DNA from 2 places in the Brenneria nigrifluens DSM 30175 genome. Region 1 is predicted to be linked to the other one. Evidence: predicted binding sites of a transcription regulator. Region 1 holds the regulator's gene; the other holds the start of a gene.
What was found. The regulator Fur, encoded in region 1, represses iron uptake genes when iron is present. The targets are predictions, from matches to a motif close to ATAATAATGAGAACNACTATCAA.
Positions count from the first base shown of each region.

Region 1 (7,635 bases):
GTCGCCCCGGCCGCCCGAAGACCAATCCGCTGTCACGTGATGAACAGCTAAGAATCAATAAGCGTAATCAACTGCGGCGCGACAAGGTACGCGGGTTGCGGCGGGTCGAATTAAAAATCAACGGCGAGGCGGTCGATATCCTGAACAGCCTGGCTGAACAACGGAACATCAGCCGCAGCGAACTTATCGAGCAGATGCTGTTGGCGCAGTTGGCCGAACAAACGTCCTGAGATAACGATCTCTTATGGCTTGAGCGGCGTCATCCCTGACGCCGATAAAAAAACCGGACTTAGAATTTTTCCCAGTTATCCTGGCTGGGCGGCAACGCTTTTGCGGCCGGCGCGGCCGCTACGGCTTTGGGCGCCGGCGCAGACTTCGCCGCGGACCGCGGTTGCAGATTCTGCTGTTCGGAGAGATGGAATAGCGAAACGGTCTGGTTCAGCAGCGCCGCCTGCTCTTCCAGCGACAGCGCGGCGGCCGAAGCCTGCTCCACCAACGCCGCATTCTGCTGAGTCACGCTGTCCATTTCCGCCACCGCCTGCCCGACCTGGGCTATCCCTTTGCTTTGCTCTTCCGATGCCGAGGCAATCTCACCCATGATATTGGTAACATTCGTCACCGCGCGAACAATGTCGTGCATGGTGTTGCCGGCATCCTCAACCAGATTCGAACCGGTATCCACACATCTGACGGATTCGGAAATCAATCCTTCTATTTCCTTGGCCGCCTGGGCGCTGCGCTGCGCCAGGCTACGCACCTCGCCGGCGACAACGGCGAAGCCGCGCCCCTGTTCCCCGGCGCGCGCGGCTTCCACGGCGGCGTTCAGCGCCAGAATATTGGTCTGGAACGCAATACCGTTAATCACCGTGGTAATTTCGGCGATCTTGCGCGAACTGCCGGAGATTTCCGCCATGGTTTTCACCACGTTCTCTACGATATCGCCCCCTTTCTTCGCCGTGGTGGACGCCTGCAAGGCCAACTGACTGGCATGGTTGGCATTTTCCGCGTTCTGTTTTACGGTGGCGGTCAGCTGTTCCATGCTGGCGGCCGTCTCTTCCAGCGCCGAAGCCTGCTGTTCGGTACGTGACGACAGATCGTTGTTTCCCGCGGCGATTTCCGACGCCCCCTGATAAATCGAGTCGGTACTGTTTCTGATGGTGCTGACCGTGTTCGCCAGGCTGGTTTGCATTTCACGCAACAGCGGGAATAACCTGCCGACGCAGTTACGGCCAAAATCCTTGATGGGCTTTCCCAACTGGCCGGAGGCAATCACGCCGAAGTGATCGCGCAAATCATTTAACGGCCGCACCAGGCATGTCACCAGATAGCGATCGGTAAAGAACAGCAGCAGCAGTCCGATAATCAACCCCGTCAGCAGAATATTTTGACCGATGGTGGTGATCTGTTCAAAACGTACGCCGGCCGCGGCAAATTTCTCCGAGCCAGCCTTATTGAAAGCGCTCATTGAAGCCCCGAACTGACGACTCAACGGCGGGACCACATTTTTAGCCTGCTCCTGGTATTCATCAAACTCGTTCGCCGCCGCTTTTTGATATGAAAGCTCAACGCCCTGAACAATCAAATTATGCCAGTCGCGGCTGACCGCCTGAACCAGCGCATCGTCCAGCCCTGCATGGTCGATGCCATAGAATGATACCAAATCCGCTTTTAACGTATTGAGCGCATTCAGCGCCGACGCCTGTTCTTTATCCGCCGTTTCATTATCGCCATTGCGGCGCGCATCCACGGCGCGGGCCAGGCGCGTGACCATCCGGAAATACTGATCGTTGCCCTGATTAACATAATTCATGTTTTGCACCAGCAGACTGCTGGTCTTGGACGTCGCCGTCATCTCCTTGAAGGAAAACATGGTATATAGCGACACGCCGCCCCATAACACGCAGAAAATGCCAAGTACCCACAACATGGCCGTTCTGATGGCAATGTTCTTTAAAAGTTTCATGGTTCACTCCAGACCTAACGCGCATAAAAAAGATGTTTTGATGGTTAATCAGCGTTGAAGTACAAAATTCAAGCCGCCGGGATATGTGGCCACTCCCTGGCGTTGATGTCCCGTAATATTTAACAAATAAAATCACTTAATTAATCGACAAAACTCAGAGAACATTTACCCCTATCACGGCTTTCGCCAGAGTTTGTTTTCTATTCTGTGAACAATTTCATAACCTTTTATAAATACAAATTTCTTGTCCCCCGGAATTTCAGTTAAAAAATACCCGCCACAATTTACTTCTCCTTACCGATACGAGTTTCTCATGCCGGTTGTGTCTGTTATTATTAGTCGATAAGCGGGTAAAAAACGGCACCATACCATTAAGAATCAAGAGGTTATTTAATTCATGGCACTGATAGGAATTTTCTTTGGCAGTGATACCGGCAATACCGAAAACATTGCCAAGACGATCCAACAGCAGCTGGGAACCGACGTTGCTGAAGTTCATGACATCGCCAAAAGCAGTAAAGAAGACCTTGAAGCTTTCGATATTCTATTGCTGGGTATCCCCACCTGGTATTACGGTGAAGCCCAATGCGACTGGGATGACTTTTTCCCTACGCTGGAAGAGATCGACTTTAGCGGCAAACTGGTCGCTCTGTTTGGCTGCGGCGATCAGGAGGATTATGCGGAATATTTCTGTGATGCCATGGGAACCATCCGCGATATCATCGAACCGCACGGCGCGACCATCATCGGACACTGGCCGACGGAAGGCTATTACTTTGAAGCGTCCAGAGGTCTGGCGGATGACAAACATTTCATCGGTCTGGCTATCGACGAAGATCGCCAGCCTGAACTGACCGCCGAGCGCGTTACCGCCTGGGTGAAACAGATCGGAGACGAGCTGAATTTGCCAGAACTGACGGCTTAAAACCACGTTTTGGCTCTGACAACTCCCCCGTCAGAGCCAAATCAATAGAAAAAACCTTTCATTAAGATTGATACATTTTTTTAACTTCCGGCCACAAATCTGTACAATACCCCTATCGGTTTTGTATGTTCTCCATCGTTTTCCTCATTTGCCAACAATGCATTGCGTGCTACCTCTGTATTGTGCGTGGGAATAACCTTGTTAACATTGCATGGTTTCCATTTTGAATGCACGGTTCTATAATTGAGACGCTATTATATTTTTTGAGCCGACCGATGCCATAGGCTAGATAGCCCCCATTGATTAAGTAAGCAACAGGACTAAACCCGCATGACTGACAATAATATCGCATTAAAGAAGGCCGGCCTGAAAGTCACTCTTCCGAGACTGAAAATTCTGGAAGTACTGCAGGATCCGGAGTGTCACCACGTCAGTGCGGAAGATTTATATAAGAAACTGATTGATATGGGCGAAGAGATCGGTTTAGCGACCGTCTACCGCGTACTGAATCAGTTTGATGATGCTGGTATCGTTACCCGCCATAATTTTGAAGGCGGAAAATCGGTTTTCGAACTGACCCAGCAACATCATCATGACCATCTGATTTGCCTGGATTGTGGCAGAGTGATTGAATTCCGTGATGAGTATATCGAAGCGCGGCAACGTGAAATCGCGGAAAGACACAGCATTAAACTGACCAACCACAGTTTGTATCTGTATGGCCATTGCAGTGAAGGGGATTGCCGTGAAGACGAAACCCTGCACGATGAAAAAAGATAAATCAACCGCATAAAAAAATCGCCGGGAGCGATTTTCAACGTCGTTCGCGACGGCCCATAGGGTGACGGGCAGGATAGCCCGTCATAATAAATCGCCGGGGCGATTTTTAACAAAATAAAACCGCCTCGGCGGTTTTATTTTTTTATCCTGTAGACAACCCTGCGGTTATCCCACCCAGGTATCCCGCAGACCCACCGTACGGTTAAATACCAGATGCTGCGGACTGGAATAAACCCGGTCGGCACAGAAATAGCCTTCCCGCTCAAACTGGTACGCTTTTTCCGCTTCCGCCTGCGCCAGGCTTGCCTCAACAAAGCCATGGGTCACTTGCAGCGATTCGGGATTGATGGTTGACAGGAAATCATCCGCCGCCCCGGGGTTGGCCACGCTGAACAACCTATCGTACAGCCGGAATTCCGCCGGCAGGCCATGCGCCACCGACACCCAGTGAATAACCCCTTTGACCTTGCGTCCATCGGCCGGATCCTTACTCAAAGTGTCCGGATCGTAGCTGCAATAGATGGCGGTGATAACCCCCTGCTCGTCTTTATCAATGCGCTCCGCTTTGACAACATAGGCATTGCGCAGGCGAACTTCCTTGCCCAGCACCAGACGCTTATATTGCTTATTGGCCTCTTCACGAAAATCCGCGCGATCGATATACACTTCGCGGCTGAAGGCCACCTGGCGGGAGCCCATTTCCGGCTTATTCGGATGGTTTGGCATGGTAACCAGCTCTTCATGTCCCGCAGGAAGGTTTTCAATCACCACCTTCACCGGATCCAGCACCGCCATGGCGCGCGGCGCATTGGCGTTAAGGTCGTCGCGGATACAGGACTCCAGCGCCGCCATTTCAACGTTATTATCCTGCTTGGTGACGCCGATACGGTAACAAAACTCGCGGATAGACGCGGCGCTGTAGCCACGGCGACGCAAACCGGAAATGGTCGGCATACGCGGATCGTCCCACCCTTCAACAATCTTTTCCGTTACCAGCTGGTTCAGCTTGCGCTTGGACATGATGGCGTATTCAAGATTAAGGCGGGAAAATTCATACTGCCGCGGATGGCAAGGTATGGTGATGTTATCCAGCACCCAGTCATACAGGCGGCGGTTATCCTGGAATTCCAGTGTACATAGCGAGTGCGTCACCCCTTCCAACGCATCGGAAATACAGTGGGTAAAATCATACATCGGATAGATGCACCACTTGTTGCCGGTCTGGTGGTGTTCGGCAAACTTGATCCGATACAGCACCGGATCGCGCATCACGATAAACGACGACGCCATATCAATCTTGGCGCGCAAACAGGCGGTTCCCTCGGCAAAGCCGCCGTTACGCATTTTTTCGAACAGCTCCAGGTTTTCCTGCACGCTGCGATCGCGGTAGGGACTATTTTTGCCCGGCGACGTCAGCGAACCACGGTATTCGCGGATCTGCTCCGGCGTCAGCTCGTCCACGTACGCCAATCCCTTACCGATCAGCTCCACCGCATACTGATGCAGCTGATCGAAATAATCGGAGGAATAACGCACATCGCCGCTCCATGAGAAACCCAGCCAGTTAACGTCGCGTTTGATCGACTCAACGTATTCAATATCTTCTTTTACCGGATTGGTATCGTCAAAACGCAGGTTGCATTGCCCGTTATAGTCCTGGGCGATACCGAAGTTGAGACAGATAGATTTCGCATGCCCGATATGCAGATAGCCGTTAGGCTCCGGCGGGAAGCGCGTCTGAATACGGTCATGCTTACCGGACGCCAGATCTTCATCAATAATCTGGCGGATAAAGTTTGTTGGGCGGGCTTCAGCCTCACTCATGCTTGGTTCCTCAATGCTTAAACGACATATAACCGCTAATGATCCAACAAGCCAAGCCGGGAAACAACCGTTAGTTTGATTAAATTCCCGGTGAGGAAAAAAAACGGAGCGAGATAGCAATCTCGCCCCGCGATTTCATCTATTTACCATGGTTCACACAGTAAGATGGCGCTTTACGCTACGCTTCGCTGACTTTTTTCAGCGCGGACGCGATGGACTCCGCCTGGGTGCCGACCACAATCTGCACATTCTGCTTATTCAGCCGGATAACGCCCGCCGCGCCCAGCCGCTTGGCCAAGGCTTCATCCACCAGGCTGGAATCCGCCACGTTCAAACGCAAGCGGGTGATGCAGGAATCAATGGCCAGCAGATTGTCTTTACCGCCGACGGCCTGTAAATAGCCGCGGGCCAGCGTGGTCATATCGCCCGACGCCGCCGCCGAGGCGTTTACATCATAGCCGTCCGCTTCACTGCCGCTTACCGACAGTTCGCGTCCCGGCGTCAGCAGATTGAAGCGCAGGATGGTGAAACGGAACGCCAGATAGTAAATAACGAAGAACGCCAACCCCTGCGGTATCAACATATACCACTGCGTCGCCAGCGGGTTGCGGGACGACAGCACCATATCAACCAGTCCGGCGCTAAAACCGAAACCGGCGATCCAATGCATGCTGGCCGCAATAAACACCGAGATCCCGGTGAGCAGCGCGTGCAGAACATACAGCACCGGCGCCACAAACATAAAGGAGAACTCCAGCGGCTCGGTGATGCCGGTAAAGAATGCGGCGAATGCCGCGGCAAGCATAATCCCCGCCACCTTGCTTTTATTCTCCGGGCGCGAGCAGTGATAAATAGCCAGCGCCGCCCCCGGCAGGCCGAACATCATAATCGGGAAGAACCCGGCCTGATAACGTCCGGTAATGCCGGCGACCGCTTTCCCCGCGTCGATGGACTGTTGTCCGGCCAGGAAATTCGGGATGTCGTTAATTCCGGCCACATCAAACCAGAACACCGAGTTCAGCGCATGGTGCAGACCGACGGGGATCAACAGGCGATTGAAAAAGGCGTAAATACCGGCGCCGGTCGCGCCCAACTGCTGAATATACTCGCCAAAAGCGACCAGCGCGTTATAAATGACCGGCCACGCATACATCAGGATAAAGGCGACCAGAATCATCAGGAATGAGGTGAGGATCGGCACCAGGCGCCGTCCGCTAAAGAATGACAGCGCTTTTGGCAGTTCCACCTGACTAAAGCGGTTATACAGCTCCGCGGAAATCACCCCGACCAGAATACCGATAAACTGGTTTTTAATATTGCCGAACGCGGCGGGCACCTGTTCCAGCGGAATTTTCTGGATCATCGACACCGCTTCCGGCGAACCGAGCGTGGTCAGCACAAGGTATCCGACGAAACCGGTCAAGGCCGCGGCGCCATCTTTATCCTTCGACATACCGTAAGCCACGCCGACGGCAAACAGCGCCGCCATATTTTCGATAATGGCCGCGCCCGATTTAATAAACAGCGCCGCCAGGGCATTTTCACTTCCCCAGCCGACCGGATCAATCCAGTAGCCAATCCCCATCAGGAGCGCGGCGGCGGGCAGCGTGGCGACTGGCACCATCAACGCCCGGCCGATTTTTTGCAAATAACCAAGAATACTCACATGTTCCTCTCTTCCCCTGTGGGACAAAAAACTGCCGGTTAAACCTGCTCACAGCCGGGTAAAACCACAACGGGTGGTTTTGGCATGGAGTGTAAGAAAAATATTTCGCTTCACAAATTAAACCCTACCATTATGTGATAACAATCACTAAAAAATCGCATATAAAAAGTTTATACCTGCATAAATCGCCAACTTATTTTAAGATGAAAAAAAACAGGCTACACTGATACGCACTGTTATTTCGCTGCTGAAACGCGCCGCCAAGGCGATTTAGCGCGATACTTATTTAATCGTCCTCAAACAATCAGGAGACCGCTGATGAGACTGATTCCTCTCTCTACCCCCGCTGAAGTCGGCAACTGGGCCGCACGTTATATCGTGCAGAAAATCAACGAATTCAACCCGAGCGCCGCCCGCCCTTTCGTGCTGGGCCTCCCCACCGGCGGTTCACCGCTGGAAGCCTACAAAGCGCTGGTG
Region 1 is NZ_CP034036.1:3,344,523-3,352,157, forward strand. Features, by position in the region: gene ybfE (LexA regulated protein) at 1-230, shown strand, start outside; gene EH206_RS15610 (methyl-accepting chemotaxis protein) at 290-1,963, opposite strand; gene fldA (flavodoxin FldA) at 2,361-2,888, shown strand; gene fur (ferric iron uptake transcriptional regulator) at 3,219-3,668, shown strand; gene glnS (glutamine--tRNA ligase) at 3,834-5,492, opposite strand; gene nagE (N-acetylglucosamine-specific PTS transporter subunit IIBC) at 5,671-7,158, opposite strand; gene nagB (glucosamine-6-phosphate deaminase) at 7,477-7,635, shown strand, end outside.

Region 2 (7,635 bases), 1.0 Mb from region 1:
AGCAGGCTTTTCTTGCCCACGGTGATCGTACGCGGCTGCACCGCGTTTGATGCGGTGACCATATCGTAATTATTCTGGTGATTGGCGATATAGATACATTTGCCGTAATGCGCCGCCTCTGGCGGGCTCCGCACCTCGACCTTCAGGCCGAACAGCCTGGACAGACGCCCGAACATATGACCGAACGTCGCCACATGGCGTGGATTTTTAGGACTGAAAAGACAGTAAATGGAGCCAAAAATACAGATCAGCAGCGAAAATAGAATCACCACGATAAAACGAAGAATGAATAACATAACAACCTCATTAGCCAACTGCCGCCGCTAGTATATACCTTTCAGTAACGCTAGTGGCTATAGCGACGTCGCTATAAAACATAATGGTTTTTTTTGCTGGCTGGATAGCGATCCATTCAACGGACAAAAACCGCCGGGAGCGGGCAAAACGGGGAACAGGAGGCCGCCTGTTCCCCCGGCGTGGATGATTTACTCTTCGCTACTGCCGTCGCCCGGTCGTTTCGGCGCATCGACATCAATGCGATCGATACGCTGCAGGCCGCGCAGCAAGGTGCCTTTCCGTCCGCGCTCGGACTGATATTTCTGCAGCTCGTTGGCGCGCAGAACCAGTTTGCGTTTACCGAAGTACAGCGTCACCGACGCCTGCGGCGGCAGCAGCAATAGCCAGGTCAGGCGATCCTTGCCGCTGGCGAAGTCCGCCGACGAAATAGAGATAATTTTATTGCCTTTCCCTTTCGACAGCTGCGGCAGGTCGGAAACCGGGAACAGCAGCATCCGGCCCGCCGCGGTGATCGCCAGCAGCGTATTGTCGTCCCCGTTGATCTCCAGGGGCGGCAGCACCTTGGCGTTGTCCGGCAGGGTGATAATCGCTTTGCCGGCGCGGTTGCGCGCCACCAGATCGTTAAAGGTGCAGACAAACCCGTAGCCGGCGTCGGACGCCATCAGCAAGGGCTGATCGTCCGCGGCCATCAGCACCTGCTCGACGGTCGCCCCCGGCGGAGGCGTCAGCTTGCCGGTTAACGGTTCGCCCTGTCCGCGCGCCGAAGGCAGCGTCAGCGGATCGAGCGCATAGCTGCGGCCGGTCGAGTCAATAAATACCACCGGCTGATTGGTTTTGCCCCGGGCGGCGGAGCGGAAGCTGTCGCCGGCTTTATAACTCAGCCCGGACGGATCGATATCATGCCCTTTGGCGCTGCGTACCCAACCCATCTCCGACAGCACGATGGTGACCGGCTCCGAAGGCACGAAATCATGCTCGCTCATCGCTTTCGCTTCAGCGCGCTCCTTCAGCGGCGAGCGGCGCTCGTCGCCGTAGGTCTGGGCGTCCGCCTGAATTTCCTTTTTCAGCAGGTTGCTCAGCTTACGCTCGGATGCCAGCAGGGCCTGCAAATGGTCGCGCTCTTTCGCCAGATCGTCCTGCTCGCCGCGGATTTTCATCTCTTCCAGCTTGGCCAGATGGCGTAATTTCAGTTCCAGAATCGCTTCGGCCTGGGTTTCGCTCAGGCTGAACTGGCGCATCAATACCGGCTTCGGCTCGTCTTCCGTACGGATGATGTGGATCACTTCATCGATATTGAGGAACGCAATCAGCAACCCTTCCAGAATATGCAGGCGTTTAAGCACTTTCTCCAGCCGGTAGTTCAAGCGGCGGCGCACGGTATCACGACGGAATACCAGCCATTCGGTCAGGATTTCAACCAGCCCTTTAACGGCGGGACGACCATCCAGACCGATCATATTCATATTGATGCGGTAGCTTTTTTCCAGATCGGTGGTGGCGAACAAATGGTTCATCACCTGATCCAGATCGATGCGGTTGGAGCGCGGCACCAGCACTAAACGGGTGGGATTTTCGTGGTCCGACTCATCGCGCAGGTCTTCAATCATCGGCAGCTTTTTGGCGCGCATCTGGCTGGCGATCTGCTCCAGCACCTTGGCGCCGGAAACCTGATGCGGCAGCGCGGTGATCACCGCTTCGCCATCCTCTTTCTTCCAGATGGCGCGCATACGCACCGAACCGCGCCCGTTCTGGTAAATTTTACGCACTTCATCGCGCGGGGTAATGATTTCCGCTTCGGTGGGGAAATCCGGCCCCTGAACGTGCTGCAACAAATCCTCCAGCGTGGCGCCGGGCTTATCGATTAACGCCACTGCGGCGGCGGCGATTTCGCGGATATTGTGCGGCGGGATGTCGGTCGCCATCCCGACGGCGATGCCGGTGGTGCCGTTAAGCAGAATATTCGGCAGACGGGCAGGCAGCATTTTCGGCTCCTGCAACGTGCCGTCGAAGTTCGGCACATAGTCGACCGTGCCCTGCCCCAGCTCGTTAAGCAGCAGCTCGGCGTATTTGGACAGCCGGGATTCGGTATAACGCATCGCCGCGAACGATTTCGGATCGTCCGGCGCCCCCCAGTTTCCCTGGCCGTCCACCAGCGGATAGCGGTAAGAGAACGGCTGCGCCATTAACACCATCGCTTCGTAACAGGCGCTGTCGCCGTGCGGATGATATTTACCCAATACGTCGCCCACGGTACGGGCGGATTTTTTAAACTTGGCGCTGGAATTCAGGCCCAGCTCCGACATGGCATAGACAATGCGGCGCTGCACCGGCTTCAACCCATCACCGATAAACGGCAACGCCCGGTCCATGATGACGTACATGGAGTAGTTCAGGTACGCATTTTCAGTAAACGTGTGCAGCGCCAGGCTTTCCGCGCCGTCATGCGTCATCTCGCTCATTTATCTCATTTCCTCACATCGCGGCGCGATTAATGCTCTCTTCAACGCGCCGCACAGCGGTATGTTCGGCGGGAATAGTACCTTATCCGCCCGGCCTCTGTCACAGAGAACAAAGACCCGCGACGTTAAAGGCCGTTTGACTTAATGGCCGGGAATGACGGCGATATGACATCTTCATTAAGAGTTCTTAATAAAATCACAATTGAAAACGCGAATGATAACTTTTATTTTTTGATAACGATTATCATTGCGATAGTTTTATGTTGCTACTAAACACGGATTTCAATTTCTGCTGGAGTCTATTGCCAGCAATCCGTTCCCTGTAGCGCCGACCGGAAAGCCGCCCATCAACAGAGCATCATTATGTTAATCAATAAGAATCTCAGAAAAATCATTCTCACCGGGATATTAACCGGTACGGCGCTAAACAGCGCTGCCGCCGATAACCCAACGTCGGCTAAAGCCAATACGGCCGACGAGTCTAGACCAACTGATGACGTGATGACGGTTTATTCTCCCAAAGTCGAGAAAGAAGCCGGCACCAAGACGACCATCACCGCCGGCGATATGCAGAAAGAGGGCGGTAATAATTTCAGCAACATTATGCGCTACCAGCCGCTGATCAGCGCGCCGGGCGTCACCAGCGGCGTCAGCGCCGGCAAAAGCAACTACGATCGCGGCGGCGCCAGCGGTTACAATATTCGCGGTCTGGAAAACAACCGGGTCTCCATCGATATCGATGGGGTGGAACTGCCCAGTTCCACCGATCGCGGAACATCCACGGTCAGCGGCCGCCGCCAGACGGGCAGCACCGGCATCGGCCGCGGCGATTATCTCGACCCCTATCTGTACGGTTCGGTGGAGATCGAATCCGGCGCCACGTCGGTCGCCAACAGTAATAACGCCCTGGGCGGCTCGGTCTCTTTCAAGCCGAAATCCGCCAATGATTACCTGCATGCCGACAAGCACAGCTATTTCGGCTATCAGGCGGGGTATGATTCCACCGACCGCAGCTTCCACAACGGCATTACCGCCGCCGGCGGAGACGACGATCTGCGCGGCGTCATCGTCGTCAGCCGCCGCGACGGCAACGAAACCGAAAACCACAGCGATGCCACCATCGACAGCACCCCGGCCAACTGGCACTCCAACGCGGTACTGGCCTCCGGTATCTGGCAAGCGACTGATGCGCATCAGCTTACCGCCACCGTCGATTATTACCACAAAACCAATCACGCCGATTTTCCGACCTGGAACATGAGCGCATCGGGTGTTTCTACACTCGATGGCAGTACCTCATATCAGGACAGTCAGACCCGCCGCTGGGGGTTCAGTCTGGCGGATCTCTATACGCCGGAAGATTTCTCGCTGTTCGACAGCCTGAATACCAAACTGTTCTATACCCAGACCGAAGCGCACGACTACACCGTCACGGACGCTTCCGCGCCGACTTCCGTCTGGAGCAACTATGATACCAACAGCTTTGGCCTGGAAAGCAAGGCCGCCAAGGAGTGGCGCAACCACAGTATCAGCTACGGTTTCAATGCCCGTCAGTCGAAAACAGAACGTCCGTTCACCGCGGAAAATCTGACAGCGAGCGGCCTGAATATCGATCTGGGGCGGCCACAGGCGGATAGCGAGATTATCAATCTGGGGGCTTTCGTACAGGATAAGATCACCTGGGAGCTGGCCGGCCGCGACTTCTCGATAGTACCGGGGGTACGCTTCGCCTGGCAGCACGCTGAACCGAAGAACGCCTCCAATCTGTTTACCAACACCAATGGCAATGTGACTTCGGATGAAGCAACCAGCATGTACGGCACCAATGCCGATGGACAGGTTATGCCATCCATCGCTTTCCAGTACCACCTCACGCCCGATTTGCTGGCCTACGTTCAATACCGGCGCGGCGCCCAGTTTCCCACTGACGGGCAATTGTATGGTTCCTGGGCTCTCGGCTATTTCGGCACCTCAAGTAGCTACGCCGTGCTGAGCGATCCGGACCTGAAAACCGAAACCAGCGATAACTATGAACTGGGACTGAAAGGCCAGATTGTGGAAGGGGTCACGCTGAGCGCGTCGGCCTTCTACAGCGATTACAATAACTTTATCGCCAACGGTTACTATCGCCGCGCCGATAATCCCGCCCTGTTCGCCAACGTGCCGAGTAGTCTCAGCATTCTTTATCTGACGGAGAACCGCGATAAAGCCTATATCTACGGCGGCGAGATCAGCGCAAAATTCAACCTCGGCACCTGGTTTGAACAGGCGAATGGCTTCAGCGCCCGTCTGGCCTACGGCTATACCGAAGGGGCATCAAAATCCAGCGCCAGCGGTGACTCCTATGTCGCTCTAGACTCGGTGACGCCGCAAAAAGCCGTGGTGGGCGTTGCCTACGATGATCCGTCCAACACCTATGGCGCCGCGCTGATCGCCACCTTCAATAAAGGCAAAACCGCCACCTATGCAGCGGGTCGTAAGCTCCCTTCCAGCGGAAACAGCCTGGGTTCTGACGATTATACTTTCATGCATGTTCCGGGCTACGCTCTGGTAGATCTGACCGCTTACTATCGCGTATCCAAAAACGTGAGGCTTAGCGGCGGCATCTACAACCTGACCGATCGCAAATACTGGGATTATCAAACCAGCCGCAATATAGAGGCGCCTACCAGCAACAGCGCCAGTGATATCAACTATTACAATCAGCAGTTGGCCGTCTCCCCCGGCCGCAGCTTCCAGCTTGGCGTCAACGTGGATTTCTAATCCCGACCGGCGTCAGGGCATAGCCCTGACGCCCTGCGCCTGCCTCACCCCAGACGGGATCTCAGTTGCTTGCGATCGATTTTCCCCACCGCGTTTTCCGGCAGTTTTTCCAGCCAATAATAACCGGCCGGCGCATGGCTGGCCGGCAGAAACGCTTTGATATGGTTATCGAGCTCCCGTTCGTCCGGCGCGTCGCCCGGCACGGGTTCGACAAACGCGACCGGCACCTCGCCCAGATCCGCGCAATGGCGGCCGACAACACAGCAGTTGCGGACCGCCGGATGTTTCAGCAGGATATTTTCGATAAGCTCCGGCGAGATATTTTCCCCGCCTCTGACGATCAGATTTTTCAGCCGTCCGGTGATGGTTAAAAAGCCCTCCCCATCAAAGCGGCCGATATCCCCGGTGCGCAGCCAACCGCACTCTATCGGGCTTGGCGCGCCGTCCGAGCCGACATAGCCGCGCATCAGCGAATCGCCGCGAATGCAGATTTCCCCCTCCGCCGCCGCATTCCAACCGCCGGGGCTGAACAGGGCAACCTGCTGCCCCGGCAGCGTTTGCCCCACCGTACCGATCTTTCTGCCGCCGGGCGGATTCATGGTCGAAGTACAGGTCGCTTCGGACAATCCGTAGGAAACCAGCAGTTCCACACCGAACGCCGCCTCGATATCCCGATGCAGCGACTCCGCCAGCAGCGCCGAACCACAGCGCAAAAAGCGCAACGATTTAACGTCCAGAGGGTGCGGAAGCGCCTTTACCACCGCCAGCACGCGCGAATAGATGGTCGGCACCCCGGTCATATAGGTTACGGCGTAGTCCGACAGCCATGACGGCACCCGTTCCGCCCGGAACCTGTCGGCCAGAATCACCGTCGCCCCTTGCAGCAGCGGCGCGATAATCTGGTTATTCACACCGTTGGTATGGTGCAGCGGCATCAGATGCAGCAACCGATCGGCCGGGGTAATGCGCGTCACGGCGATAACGCCGCGCGCATTATTGCGCAGATTGCGATGCGACAGCACAATTCCCTTGGGATTGCCCGTGCTGCCCGAGGTAAACAGCAACATGGCCGGCTCATCGCCCGAACCGGCGGAAACATCCTGTTCTTGCCGCCGCTCCCGGCTTAGCAGGGCCGACGAGCGATAAACGCGCACGCCTTCCGGCACGCCGACATCGTCCTCGTCCGTTACCAGCACCTTCATCACCACCGCAGCCATGCGCTCGGCGATGACCGGCCAGGAAACCCGCGGCTCCATAAAGCTCGGGCAGAACCCCGCCTCCATCAGCCCCAGGAACAGGGCGATGCCGTCGACCGATCGCGGCAGCCGAATACCGACAAACCGCGCCTCCCCCGGTGCGAATCCGGGACGCAGCAATCTGTCGGCGCCCGCGGCATAGGCGCTGACCCGCTGATAAAAATCATCATAGCTGACGTGCCGCGCCTCTTCAGGCCGCGGGGCGGGAACGATAAACGCCGTGCGCCCGGCTAGCGCATGGGGACGGATGCTGCGCAGAAAATCCACGGTTTCTCCCTCGGTGGAAGGCATGTCGTTACCATTCAGCATAATTTATTTATCAATATGCAGATTCAGATCCGCCGCAAAACGGCCGTCGGCATCCAGTTCGCGCAGCGCCTGCCGCTCCGCGCGCGTCGGCAACGGCGCCGGCTCGGCGGCGGCATAATCAAAGGCGAATCCGGTCATGGCGATAATCTGTTCGATGCTTTTCGCCGGGTGCCGGTATTTCAGCGCCAGCCGGCCGCGCCGCTTTTCAAACACCGCCGCCGGGGTGACCAGACCGCTGACGCCGCCGCTGGCGGTGGTGAAATCCAACTTGTCGACCAGCGTGCGGGGAGAGTGCTCGGTGCGCCACGTCACCGAGCGTCTGGCGGTCGGCAGCATAACCGCCGCGCCCCCGCCCCCCGGCAGACGCACCTTGGGCGCGTGCCAGTCGCCGATACAGGACACGTTGGTATTGCCTTGGCCATCCACCTGCGCCGCCCCCAGAAAGCAGAGATCCAATGCGCCTCTGGCGCACAGGTCATAGAAATCCTCGTTGGCGAAAATCGCGCGCGAGCCTTCCGCCAGCACCGGGTCGGAGCTGGATAGCGGCACGA
Region 2 is NZ_CP034036.1:4,385,703-4,393,337, forward strand. Features, by position in the region: gene EH206_RS20550 (1-acylglycerol-3-phosphate O-acyltransferase) at 1-296, opposite strand, end outside; gene parC (DNA topoisomerase IV subunit A) at 486-2,756, opposite strand; gene EH206_RS20560 (TonB-dependent hemoglobin/transferrin/lactoferrin family receptor) at 3,120-5,519, shown strand; gene EH206_RS20565 (class I adenylate-forming enzyme family protein) at 5,564-7,084, opposite strand; gene EH206_RS20570 (CoA-transferase subunit beta) at 7,088-7,635, opposite strand, start outside.
Region 2: EH206_RS20560 (TonB-dependent hemoglobin/transferrin/lactoferrin family receptor) is a predicted target of Fur. The motif match lies at 2,988-3,010, and genes of this name have one in related genera.